One region of the Mycobacterium sp. NGS66 genome, then DNA from elsewhere that is predicted to be linked to it. Evidence: riboswitches for the same ligand, from Rfam matches in the RefSeq annotation. Region 1 holds a riboswitch; each other region holds the start of a gene.
The links. Region 1 has a riboswitch for magnesium ahead of AC5Y2L_RS25020 (PE family protein). Riboswitches for the same ligand answer to the same signal wherever they lie in the genome.
Positions count from the first base shown of each region.

Region 1 (3,205 bases):
TGCCTGCCGCGGCCGCAGGAGGCGCGGCGAGCGGGGAGTTCCCCAACGCCGAGCCGAGGGGGCTTAGCGGGGGCGCGGCGGCAGTCCAGCTCGGCGGCACCGACAACGGACCAATCGAGGCCGCGTTTCCGAGCCCGGCCGATACTCCGCTGCCCAGACCACCCAGGCCGCCCAAACCGCCCAGGCCGGCGGTGGGGCCGGCCAGCGCAGCACCAAGCCCTTCGGTCGCCGCTCCCAACGCCTCCGCAGGTTCAGTCGCGTGGCCCATCAGCCCCGTGAATGCACCTAACGTGTTACTGGGCATGTAGAAGCCCGACGAGAAGATGGTGTTCCAGATATTCGCGTTGGGCCCCCATTGATTCCAGAAGCTGTCCAGCGCAGAATTTCCCGACCCTTGCCCAGTCAGGAGGCCAGCGATTTCGCCGAGCCCGGACGTCGAGGCCGATGAGGACGACATTGGTGATGCCATCCCCTGCAGCGTGGTGGGCATGGTGGTGACCAATTGGGACAGCGTCGCCTGTGTGCTCGTCGTGCCCGCCGATGTTCCGGCGGCTTGGGTCACCACGGCAGCCTGGTTGGCCAGAGCGCTCGGGTTGGTGTTTTGCTGCGGCGCACCAAAAGGCGTCAGCTTGGATGCGGCCGCCGACGATCCGGCGTAGCCGTACATTGCCGCCGCGTCCTGGGCCCACATCTGGCCGTAATGAGCTTCGGTGGCCATGATCGCCGGGGTGTTCTGCCCCAAAACGTTGGTCGCCACCAGCGCTGCCAGCTGCGCGCGGTTGGCCGCGATCACCGGCGGCGGTACCGTCATCGCAAATGCGGTTTCATAGGCCGCTGCGGCGGCCGTGGCCTGGCTCGCGGTCTGCTCAGCCTGGGCGGCGGTGGTGTTCATCCATGCGACATAGGGTGCCGCGGCGGCCGCCATCGAGGCCGATGCCGGACCGCGCCAGCCTGCGCTGGTCAGCCCCGAGATCACCGATTCGTAGGTTGTCGCCTGCGAACGCAACTCAGCGGCGAGCCCATTCCAGGCCGATCCGGCAGCCAACATCGATGTCGCTCCTGGACCGGAATACATTCTGGCGGAGTTGATTTCCGGTGGTAACGCGCCGAAGTCAAATATCGTGGTCATCGCAGTACCCCCTTTAGAGAGTCGCAGTAGCGTTGGCTGCCTCGGTGGCAAGATACGAAGCGGCACTGGCAGCTAAGATGCGCACGAACATGTCGTGAACCGCCAGGGCTTGGGCACTTACCGCCTGATACATCGCCGCGTGCGAGCCGAATTGCGTTGCAGTCAACGCAGATACCTCGTCAGCAGCGGCGGGTACCACTGCTGTCGTCGGCAGCGCGGCGGCCGCGTTCTGGGCGGCTAGCGCCGAACCGATACCTTGCAAGTGGTTGGCCGCCGCCGACAGCATTTCCGGCTGTGTGGTCACAAAAGACATCGGACTTCTCCTTAAGGAAGGCAGACTGAAGCTGCGGCTGTGGCGGTGTCACAGCACGCGAGGACCACGCACACCGACGAAACGATGGCGTGCGTGTGTTAACCGAAGCGGCGCAAGCCGATTCAGATGATGGAAACGGTGCCGGGGCCGGATCCGAACGACATGGTCATTGGACTCGGATAGGGACTATCACCGCGACTCATCTCGCTCTCACCTCCTCACGGCCAGGACACACGGGGGTGCCGCCATAGTGCACAACGGGATGAGGTCACCCGGCGAATCAGCCAGGCGCGGCACCCCTCTCGTCAGAGCTTTGGCACTGCACGGCGTATCCGGTTGAGCCGGAAGCCACTTGGGCTCAACCCTTAAGCCGGGAAGAGCTGTCCTGACCGGGGGCGTCTTTCGACGTTCGAGGTCAGTGGCCTATATCCGTGCAGACGCCTCACCTAGCGAGGTGCATGCACGGCAATGCTCACACCAAAACCGGCGCCCGTCAACCCCCTTCACCACGTGAACCCCTGTCAATCCCCTGTGGGTCGGAGTTCGGCGACCCGAATCCGTGATGCAGGATGACCGTGAAATCAGAGTGCGGTTGTGTTTCAGCATGAATATTGTTCTCGGGATTCGGCATTCAGGGCTGTACCTTGACTTGCGTCTTTTGATTTATTGAGCAGCCTTCGTGGCCAAACCGGTAGTTTCCGCTTTTGCCTGAAGCAAGTGAGGTGAGGCAGATGGTCGATAAACCCGAGCCCGGGGGCACCCAGGCATCCCACCGAAGGATCGGCCAACGGACAATCTGCAGCGCCTGATCCACGTGCCTGATCTGGGCGCACATGCGGTCAAAGTTATTCCGCAGAACTACGGATGTCGACCGCCGTCAACAACGTTCGCTAATGGTAGGTGCTGGGGGTGTCCTTTTCACCGGTGCTTGCCGCGATCCTGCACAACGCGCCGTCGGCGGCAGTGGCCACCAACAGCTCCCGGCTGATCCGATACCGCCTCATCAACGGTCAATCACGATCGCCCAACGGGCAGTCGGCGACTGAGCCATCCCTCCTCGATTAGAAAGCAACGCTGCCCTCGGGCAGTCAGTGACGGGCAGTTCCACCACCTAGGCATCGGTCACAACAATCAGACCCGGCCGTCGTGGTTATTGCCGCAGCAGGCGACGGTCGGCATTGAAAAGTGGGGCATGCGCTCATGAGCACAGATACGCACGCGGCGACCGCGAACATCTGGGATCGCTGACTAACAAACTAATGCGGCGCCGGCAGCGGCGCCGGCGGGGAAGCTGGCCCACGACAACAAGTATTCAAGCCGCGTTGGGCCGTGCGCGTCTTCACAGTGCTCCCCCGGTGGCACCCTTACCAAGCCCGATTCACGGGCCTCAAGCTTGTCGACGGCACGTGAAACTGATCACCGCGTGGCATCCAAATTTTGACCCCATGTCTGGTGATCCTGGCTCTAGTCGAGTCAGGAAGGACGAAATAGATGCTGGCCGAGGAGGATTGGGCTGAGATCGTCGTTTGCAACCGGTCCGAGGGGTTGCCGATCAAGGCGATCGCGCGGGTGACGGGTATTTCGCGCAATACCGGGTGGGCAGCGCTGGCCTCGGACAAACCCCCGAAGTATCAGCGGCCGCCGAAAGGTGGGATCCGGACGCAGTTGAGCTGCAGATCCGACAATCGCTGTGGTTGTATCCGACGATGCCGGCGACGGTGATCGCCGAGCGGATCGGTTGGACGCGGTCGATGCGACACTGC
Region 1 is NZ_JCALCG010000017.1:70,416-73,620, reverse strand. It holds gene AC5Y2L_RS25025 (PPE family protein) at 1-1,129, opposite strand, end outside; gene AC5Y2L_RS25020 (PE family protein) at 1,143-1,442, opposite strand; M-box (ykoK) riboswitch at 1,733-1,903, opposite strand; partial or broken gene AC5Y2L_RS25015 (copper-transporting ATPase) at 2,233-2,507, shown strand; partial or broken gene AC5Y2L_RS25010 (IS21 family transposase) at 2,934-3,205, shown strand, end outside.

Region 2 (3,205 bases), on a different contig from region 1:
GGACACCGTGCGGTCCCGGTCGATGACGGGCAAGCCGGCCCGGATGCTGCGCACGGCCTGGACCGACGAGTGGGACCGGCCGGATACCCCCGACCCGCTGGGCATGCCGCTGCAGACCGCGCTGGTCGGTGAGCCGCAGCTGCGCATCAATCAAGCCGCCGGCCATCCCGGCGCCAAGGCACGCGAGCTGGCGACCTACTTCGTCGGGCAGGTGGTCGGATCGTTGGATCGGGTCCGGCCCACCCGCGCGGTGGTGCTCGACATGGTCGAGGAGTTCATCGACACCATCGGACGCCTCGAGGGCCTAGTAGACAGGTGAGCGCCACCACGCGCCGGCGTCGGGCGGTCAGTGCCGAGGACAAGTCGCAGCGCCGCGACCAGATCATGGCGGCCGCCAAAGAAGTGTTCGCCCGCAAGGGTTTTCACGCCACGACCATCGCCGACATCGCCAAGCAGGCCGGCTTGGCCTACGGGTCGATCTATTGGTACTTCGACTCCAAGGAAGACCTGTTCCACGCGCTGATGGCGGTTCAGGAGGTTGCCTTGCGCGCGCGCGTCGCGACGACGCTGAGCGAGCTGAATGGGTCACCGCACAGCAGAGAGGCGTCGTTACGCGCCTTGCTGAAAGCATCCGTGCAGGCGACATTCGAGTTCTTCGAAGCCGACAAAGCCACGGTCAAACTGCTCTTTCGCGACGCCTACGCGCTGGGCGACCGGTTCGAGAAGCACCTGGCCGGTATCTACGAACGGTTCATCGACGACATCGAGACGGTCATCGTCGCCGCTCAACAGCGCGGTGAGATGGTGTCCGCCCCGCCCCGGATGGTGGCGTACACACTGGCGGCGCTGGTCGGCCAGTTGGCGCACCGGCGCCTGCGCACCGACGACGACGTCACCGCGGCCGAGGTTGCCGACTTCGTGGTTTCGCTGGTGCTCGACGGCCTGCGCCCCAGGGTGCAGGTGAACAGATCCGGGCCAGACTGAAGAAACGGTAAATATTCGACAACGCACCCCGAACGGGTTTGACCCAGCACGGCGGGTCATGCATCATCGGTCGGGTAAGCACCTCGTTAGGTGAGGCGGCTACACGAACACAGGCCACTGACCCCGAACGTCGAAAGACGCCCCGGGTCAGGACAGCTCCTCCCGGATTAAGGGTTGAGCCCAGGTGGCTTCCGGCTGGGATTGTTTCCCAGGCCAGGACACGTCGTGTGGTGCCAAAACTCTGACGAGAGGGGTGCCGGCTTCCGACAGTCGTCGGATCTCCGTACTCCTTTTGTGCACGCCTAGATCGTGCGGGTGACCGCGCGTCGTGACCGCGAAGGAGGTGAGGGACGCATGAGTTCCAGTGGTAGTCCGGGTCGATATCCGGACTGTGTTTCGTCCCGATCCGGTCTGCGGCGCGACATCCTCTTCAGCTGAGCCGAAAGCCAGGTCCGCCTGAGATCGGAACCACGCCGGGACGAACGACGTCAGTTCAAGTCAGTCCCCTAGTGCTCGTTCGATCTTTCAGGAGGCGATCATGACCGTTGCTCTCTACGACGAAGTAGCCGTGACCGCCGCGCCCAAGCTGCATGTGGTGCGCGACGGCGAGGCGATCCAGCCGGCCGCGCCGAAGAAGGTGGCGCGCCGTATCGAGAACCGGCCGTACGGCGACCCGCTGGTCGACGGGGCTGCCCAGTTGCTCACCGTTCCAGTGCGTCACGTGTATGCGGCGCTGCTGCGCATCGGTGTGCTCCAAGTCCAGGCCTAGCGCATGGACGGCGAGCAGACACAAAATCCCTGATTTTCGCGCGAGAATCAGGGATTTTGCGTCTGCTCGGCACAGGACACCTGCCGCTGATTTGCGGCGCTCAGTAGAATCTGTGCATCGGCACCGATCCGGCCATCACCGGGGAGCCTTCGGAAGAACAGCTTCAAAGCCCAGTAGAACCGAACGGGCAGGCCCGTCACAGCCTTGAACGAGTGGCCGCGCGGCTGCGCGGCAAGCGGGGTGGTACCGCGGCGCTCGCGCGTAGCGCGTCGTCGTCCCCGTGCCTGCACCGATGGCACAGGAGACGGATGAGCGACACCGCCTACCCACGCACCAACCTGGGCGCCGACCAGCACGGCGGCTCCCCGGACTTCCCCGCGCTGGAAGCCCAGGTCCTGGACTACTGGTTTCACGACGACACCTTCCGGGCGAGCATCGCCCGCCGCGATGGGGCTCCGGCCTACGTGTTCTACGACGGCCCGCCGTTCGCCAACGGTCTGCCGCATTTCGGTCACCTGCTGACCGGCTACGTCAAGGACATCGTGCCGCGGTACCGGACCATGCGCGGCTACAAGGTGGACCGCCGCTTCGGCTGGGACACCCACGGGCTGCCCGCCGAGCTCGAGGTCGAACGCCAGCTGGGTATCACCGACAAATCCCAGATCGACGACATGGGGATTGCCGCGTTCAACGACGCCTGCCGGGCATCGGTGCTGCGCTACACCGACGAATGGCAGACCTATGTGACCCGTCAGGCCCGCTGGGTCGACTTCGACAACGACTACAAGACCCTCGACCCCACCTACATGGAGTCGGTGATCTGGGCCTTCAAGCAGTTGTGGGACAAGGGGCTGGCCTACGAGGGTTACCGCGTGCTGCCGTACTGCTGGCGTGACGAAACCCCGCTGTCCAACCACGAACTGCGGATGGACGACGACGTCTACCAAAGCCGCCAAGACCCTGCTCTCACAGTCGGATTCAAGATCGCCGGTGGGCAATTGGACGGCGCCTATCTGCTGGTGTGGACGACTACTCCGTGGACCCTGCCGTCGAACCTCGCGGTCGCCGTTCATCCGGAGGTGACCTACGTGCAGGTGGCCGCCGCCGATCGCCGTCTGGTGCTGGCCGAGGCGCGGCTGGCGGCGTATGCCCGTGAGCTGGGTGAAGAGCCCGAGGTGCTGGGGACATACCGCGGCGCCGATCTGCTGGGCCTGCGCTACCTGCCGCCGTTCCCGTACTTCATGGACTCGCCCAACGCATTTCGCGTGCTGCCGGGGGACTTTGTGACCACCGAGGACGGCACCGGCATCGTGCATATGGCGCCGGCCTACGGCGAAGACGACATGACCACCGCCGAGCAGGCCGGCATCGCGCCGGTCACTCCCGTCGACGCCAAGGGCCGCTTCGACGCCACCGTCCCGGATTACCAGGGCCAGCACGTTTTCGACGCCA
Region 2 is NZ_JCALCG010000004.1:344,540-347,744, reverse strand. It holds gene AC5Y2L_RS11520 (NAD(P)H-dependent flavin oxidoreductase) at 1-319, shown strand, start outside; gene AC5Y2L_RS11515 (TetR/AcrR family transcriptional regulator) at 316-984, shown strand; M-box (ykoK) riboswitch at 1,060-1,244, shown strand; gene AC5Y2L_RS11510 (Rv1535 family protein) at 1,523-1,753, shown strand; gene ileS (isoleucine--tRNA ligase) at 2,062-3,205, shown strand, end outside.
Region 2: another riboswitch for magnesium. It lies ahead of AC5Y2L_RS11510 (Rv1535 family protein); the one in region 1 lies ahead of AC5Y2L_RS25020 (PE family protein).

Region 3 (3,205 bases), on a different contig from region 1:
CCGGAGATGATTGCCCCGCCGTCGCCGACGTCGGCGGGCTGCCAGGTGCCGGTGACCTTGCTGGCGTAGTTGTTCTTGGTGTTCTCGAGTCCTAACTTCGCCGTCTTGGCTTCATTGACCAGCAAGATGCTGTCGCCGATGCGGCGGCTGTTGTCCCCGTTGGTAAACAGCTGCGAGACACCTGGGGCGCCGTTCGGATTCTGCACCGGGTCGGAGGCGCTGAAATCCTGGCCGATATCGGTCACCGGGATCAGCAAATTCGTGTAGTCGGCCTTCGGTGGATATGGCGGGCCGGCCGACGTGCTCGGGGCGATGGACGGCAACGACCCTGGGCTCTCACCGGGGCCGCAGCCGGTGGTCGCGGCGCTCACCACGACGGTGACCACCGCGCAGCCGGCGAGTGTTTTCCGAGAAAGCTTCATGGCATTCCTTCCAAACCCGTCACCAGTGTGCCGCGGCGCCTGACGCTACTGGGAATCGTGGGCGGGAACAAGGGCGCCGCTCCCGCTGTTGCGCACCGGCATGGGCCGCGATTATCGGCAGGTTAGGAGTTCACAATGACGGCTGCAGTGGCGCGCGCCGTACGGTTCGACCGTTACGGGGGCCGGGATGTGTTGTACGTGGCGGACATCGACATGCCGACGCCAGGCCCGGGGGAGGTGGTGGTCGAAGTTCGCGCCGCGGGGATCAACCCCGGCGAGGCCGGCATCCGGGTGGGAGCGATGCACGAGATGTTCCCGGCCACCTTCCCGTCCGGCGAGGGCAGCGACCTCGCCGGCGTCGTGACGGCGGTGGGCCCTGGAGTCACCGAATTGGCGGTCGGCGACGAGGTGCTGGGATTCAGCCTCCGCCGGTCCAGCCACGCCACCCACACGGCCGTGCCGGTGGGCCAGCTGATCCGCAAACCTCCTGAATTGAGTTGGGCGGTCGCGGGATCGCTGTATGTGGTCGGCGCGACGGCCTACGCGGCGGTCCGGGCGGTCGCGCCCCAGCCGGGCGAGACGGTCGCCGTCTCTGCGGCCGCCGGTGGAGTCGGCAGCCTGGTCGTGCAGCTATTGGTCCTGCGCGAGGCGGTGGTCCTGGGTATTGCGGGGCCGGGCAACGCGGACTGGCTGCGCACGCATGGCGTCACGCCGATCGCATATGGAGACGGGCTGGCCGAACGGCTGCGGGACGCGGCGCCGGACGGGATTGACGCATTCATCGACCTCTTCGGTCCGGAGTACGTCCAGCTCGCCGTCGACCTCGGCGTCGCACCCGAGCGGATCGACACCATCATCTCGTTTCAGAAAGCCGCCGAGGTCGGCGCGAAAACCGAAGGCAGCATGGAAGCGTCGACACCGGAAGTGCTTTCCGAGATCGCCGGCCTGATCGCCAGCGGCGCCATCGACTTCGACGTCGCCGCGACCTATCCGCTGGAGCGGGTGGCCGACGCGTTCGAAGAACTCGAGCGCCGGCACACGCACGGCAAGATCGTCCTGCTGCCGAATGGCTGAATCACCCGCGAGCAGACGCAAAGTTCCCCGAAAGTGGTGTTTTCGGGGGACTTTGCGTCTGCTCGCCGTGGGATTAGCGGCGCACGGTGTCGGACGGATGCCCGCCGAGCGAGGCCGTGATCACCGCGATCGGCATGCGCGACACATACAGGTCGGCCCGCTGCTGCGGAGTAGGTGTGTGCCATCCACACAACCTTTTCGCCAGCAACCGCCCAGTGCGCAGCAGCGCGCGCCGGGGCGTCCGCGACGCCTTTTCAGCACCGGTAACACGGTGTGCAACAACGAAAGCCATGATTCATCTCCTGCCTGAACGTCGACCGGTTCATGGCATTTCAGAACGAAAAGCTCAGGCGGCTACGAGAATGCCGGAACCGGATCGGAACAAGATGGATTGCGGATAGGGACTATCGCTGGGACTCATCTCGCCCTCACCTCCTCACGGCCAGGACACACGCGGGTGTCACCACACTGCGCTGCACAGAAGAGGCAAACGCCCGGCGGGCATGTCATCAAACCCGCCGAACTTACACCCCTCTCGTTGGAGCTTTGGCACTGCACGGCGTATCTGGACCATCGCCCAGAAGCCACTTGGGCTCGACCCTTGGGTCCGGGAAGAGCTGTCCTGACCCGGGGCGTCTCTCGACGTTCGAGGTCAGTGGCCTGTATCCATGCAGACGCCTCACCTAACGAGGTGCATGCAGAAGCCATGCTCGCACTCTGACCCGTTGCTCGTCAAACGCTGTATGCGATGGCGCCCTAGGCTGTCGGATCATGGCCATCACATTGCAAGACCCCAGGATCGTGACCGCGCTCGACCGGATGTACACCGAGGCGAAGAACCAGATGTCGCTGTTGCGCGAGAAACGTGAAGAGCTGGGTCGTGCGATGACCACCGAAGAGCGCACCGAGGCGATGAGCGAGTTCTACATCCCGGTGACGCCCGAAGCCGGGCGGTTGCTGTACGCGCTGGTGCGCGCCACCCGCCCGGCCACCGTGGTGGAATTCGGGATGTCGTTCGGCATCTCCGCCATTCATCTGGCTGCGGCGGTGCGCGACAACGGCGACGGCCGGGTGGTGACCACTGAACTCAGCGAAACCAAGATAGCCGCGGCCAGAAGCACATTCGCCGAGACCGGCCTTGACGATGTGATCACTATTCTGGAAGGAGACGCGCTGTGTACGCTCGCCGACCTGGACGGCAAGGTCGACTTCGTCCTGCTGGACGGGTGGAAGGATTTATATCTGCCCGTGATCGAGTTGCTCGAACCGCGGCTGTCCGCAGGTGCATTGGTTGTGGCCGACAACACGAGCGCGGCCGACACCCAGCCCTATCTGGAGCGCGTACGCAACCCCGACAACGGCTATGTCAGCTTCAACTTTCTGGTCCGCGACAGCGACAGCATGGAAATCAGTTGTCGGGCAGGCGATTAGCAGCTATCGCAGTGACTCCTCGAGCCAGGGGGTCAGCCATTTGACACCTTCCGGGGTGAGGTGGACGCCATCGCTGCGTACCTTGATGCCGTCGACCTTGGCGGTGTAAACGCCGTCCGGGCATAGCTTTTTGTTCAGGTCGAGAATCTGGACATTCGGGTGGTGGGCAACCGTGTTGCGCAGCATGGTGTTCCACTGGTTGACGCGGTCCGGTTGGTCCTCCGGATACAGGCGGCCGTCGGGCTTTTCACCGCCCCGGCTGTACGGAACCGTGGCCA
Region 3 is NZ_JCALCG010000001.1:759,734-762,938, forward strand. It holds gene AC5Y2L_RS03710 (hypothetical protein) at 1-422, opposite strand, end outside; gene AC5Y2L_RS03715 (NADP-dependent oxidoreductase) at 558-1,496, shown strand; gene AC5Y2L_RS03720 (hypothetical protein) at 1,570-1,788, opposite strand; M-box (ykoK) riboswitch at 2,020-2,194, opposite strand; gene AC5Y2L_RS03725 (O-methyltransferase) at 2,268-2,927, shown strand; gene AC5Y2L_RS03730 (acyltransferase family protein) at 2,931-3,205, opposite strand, start outside.
Region 3: another riboswitch for magnesium. It lies ahead of AC5Y2L_RS03720 (hypothetical protein); the one in region 1 lies ahead of AC5Y2L_RS25020 (PE family protein).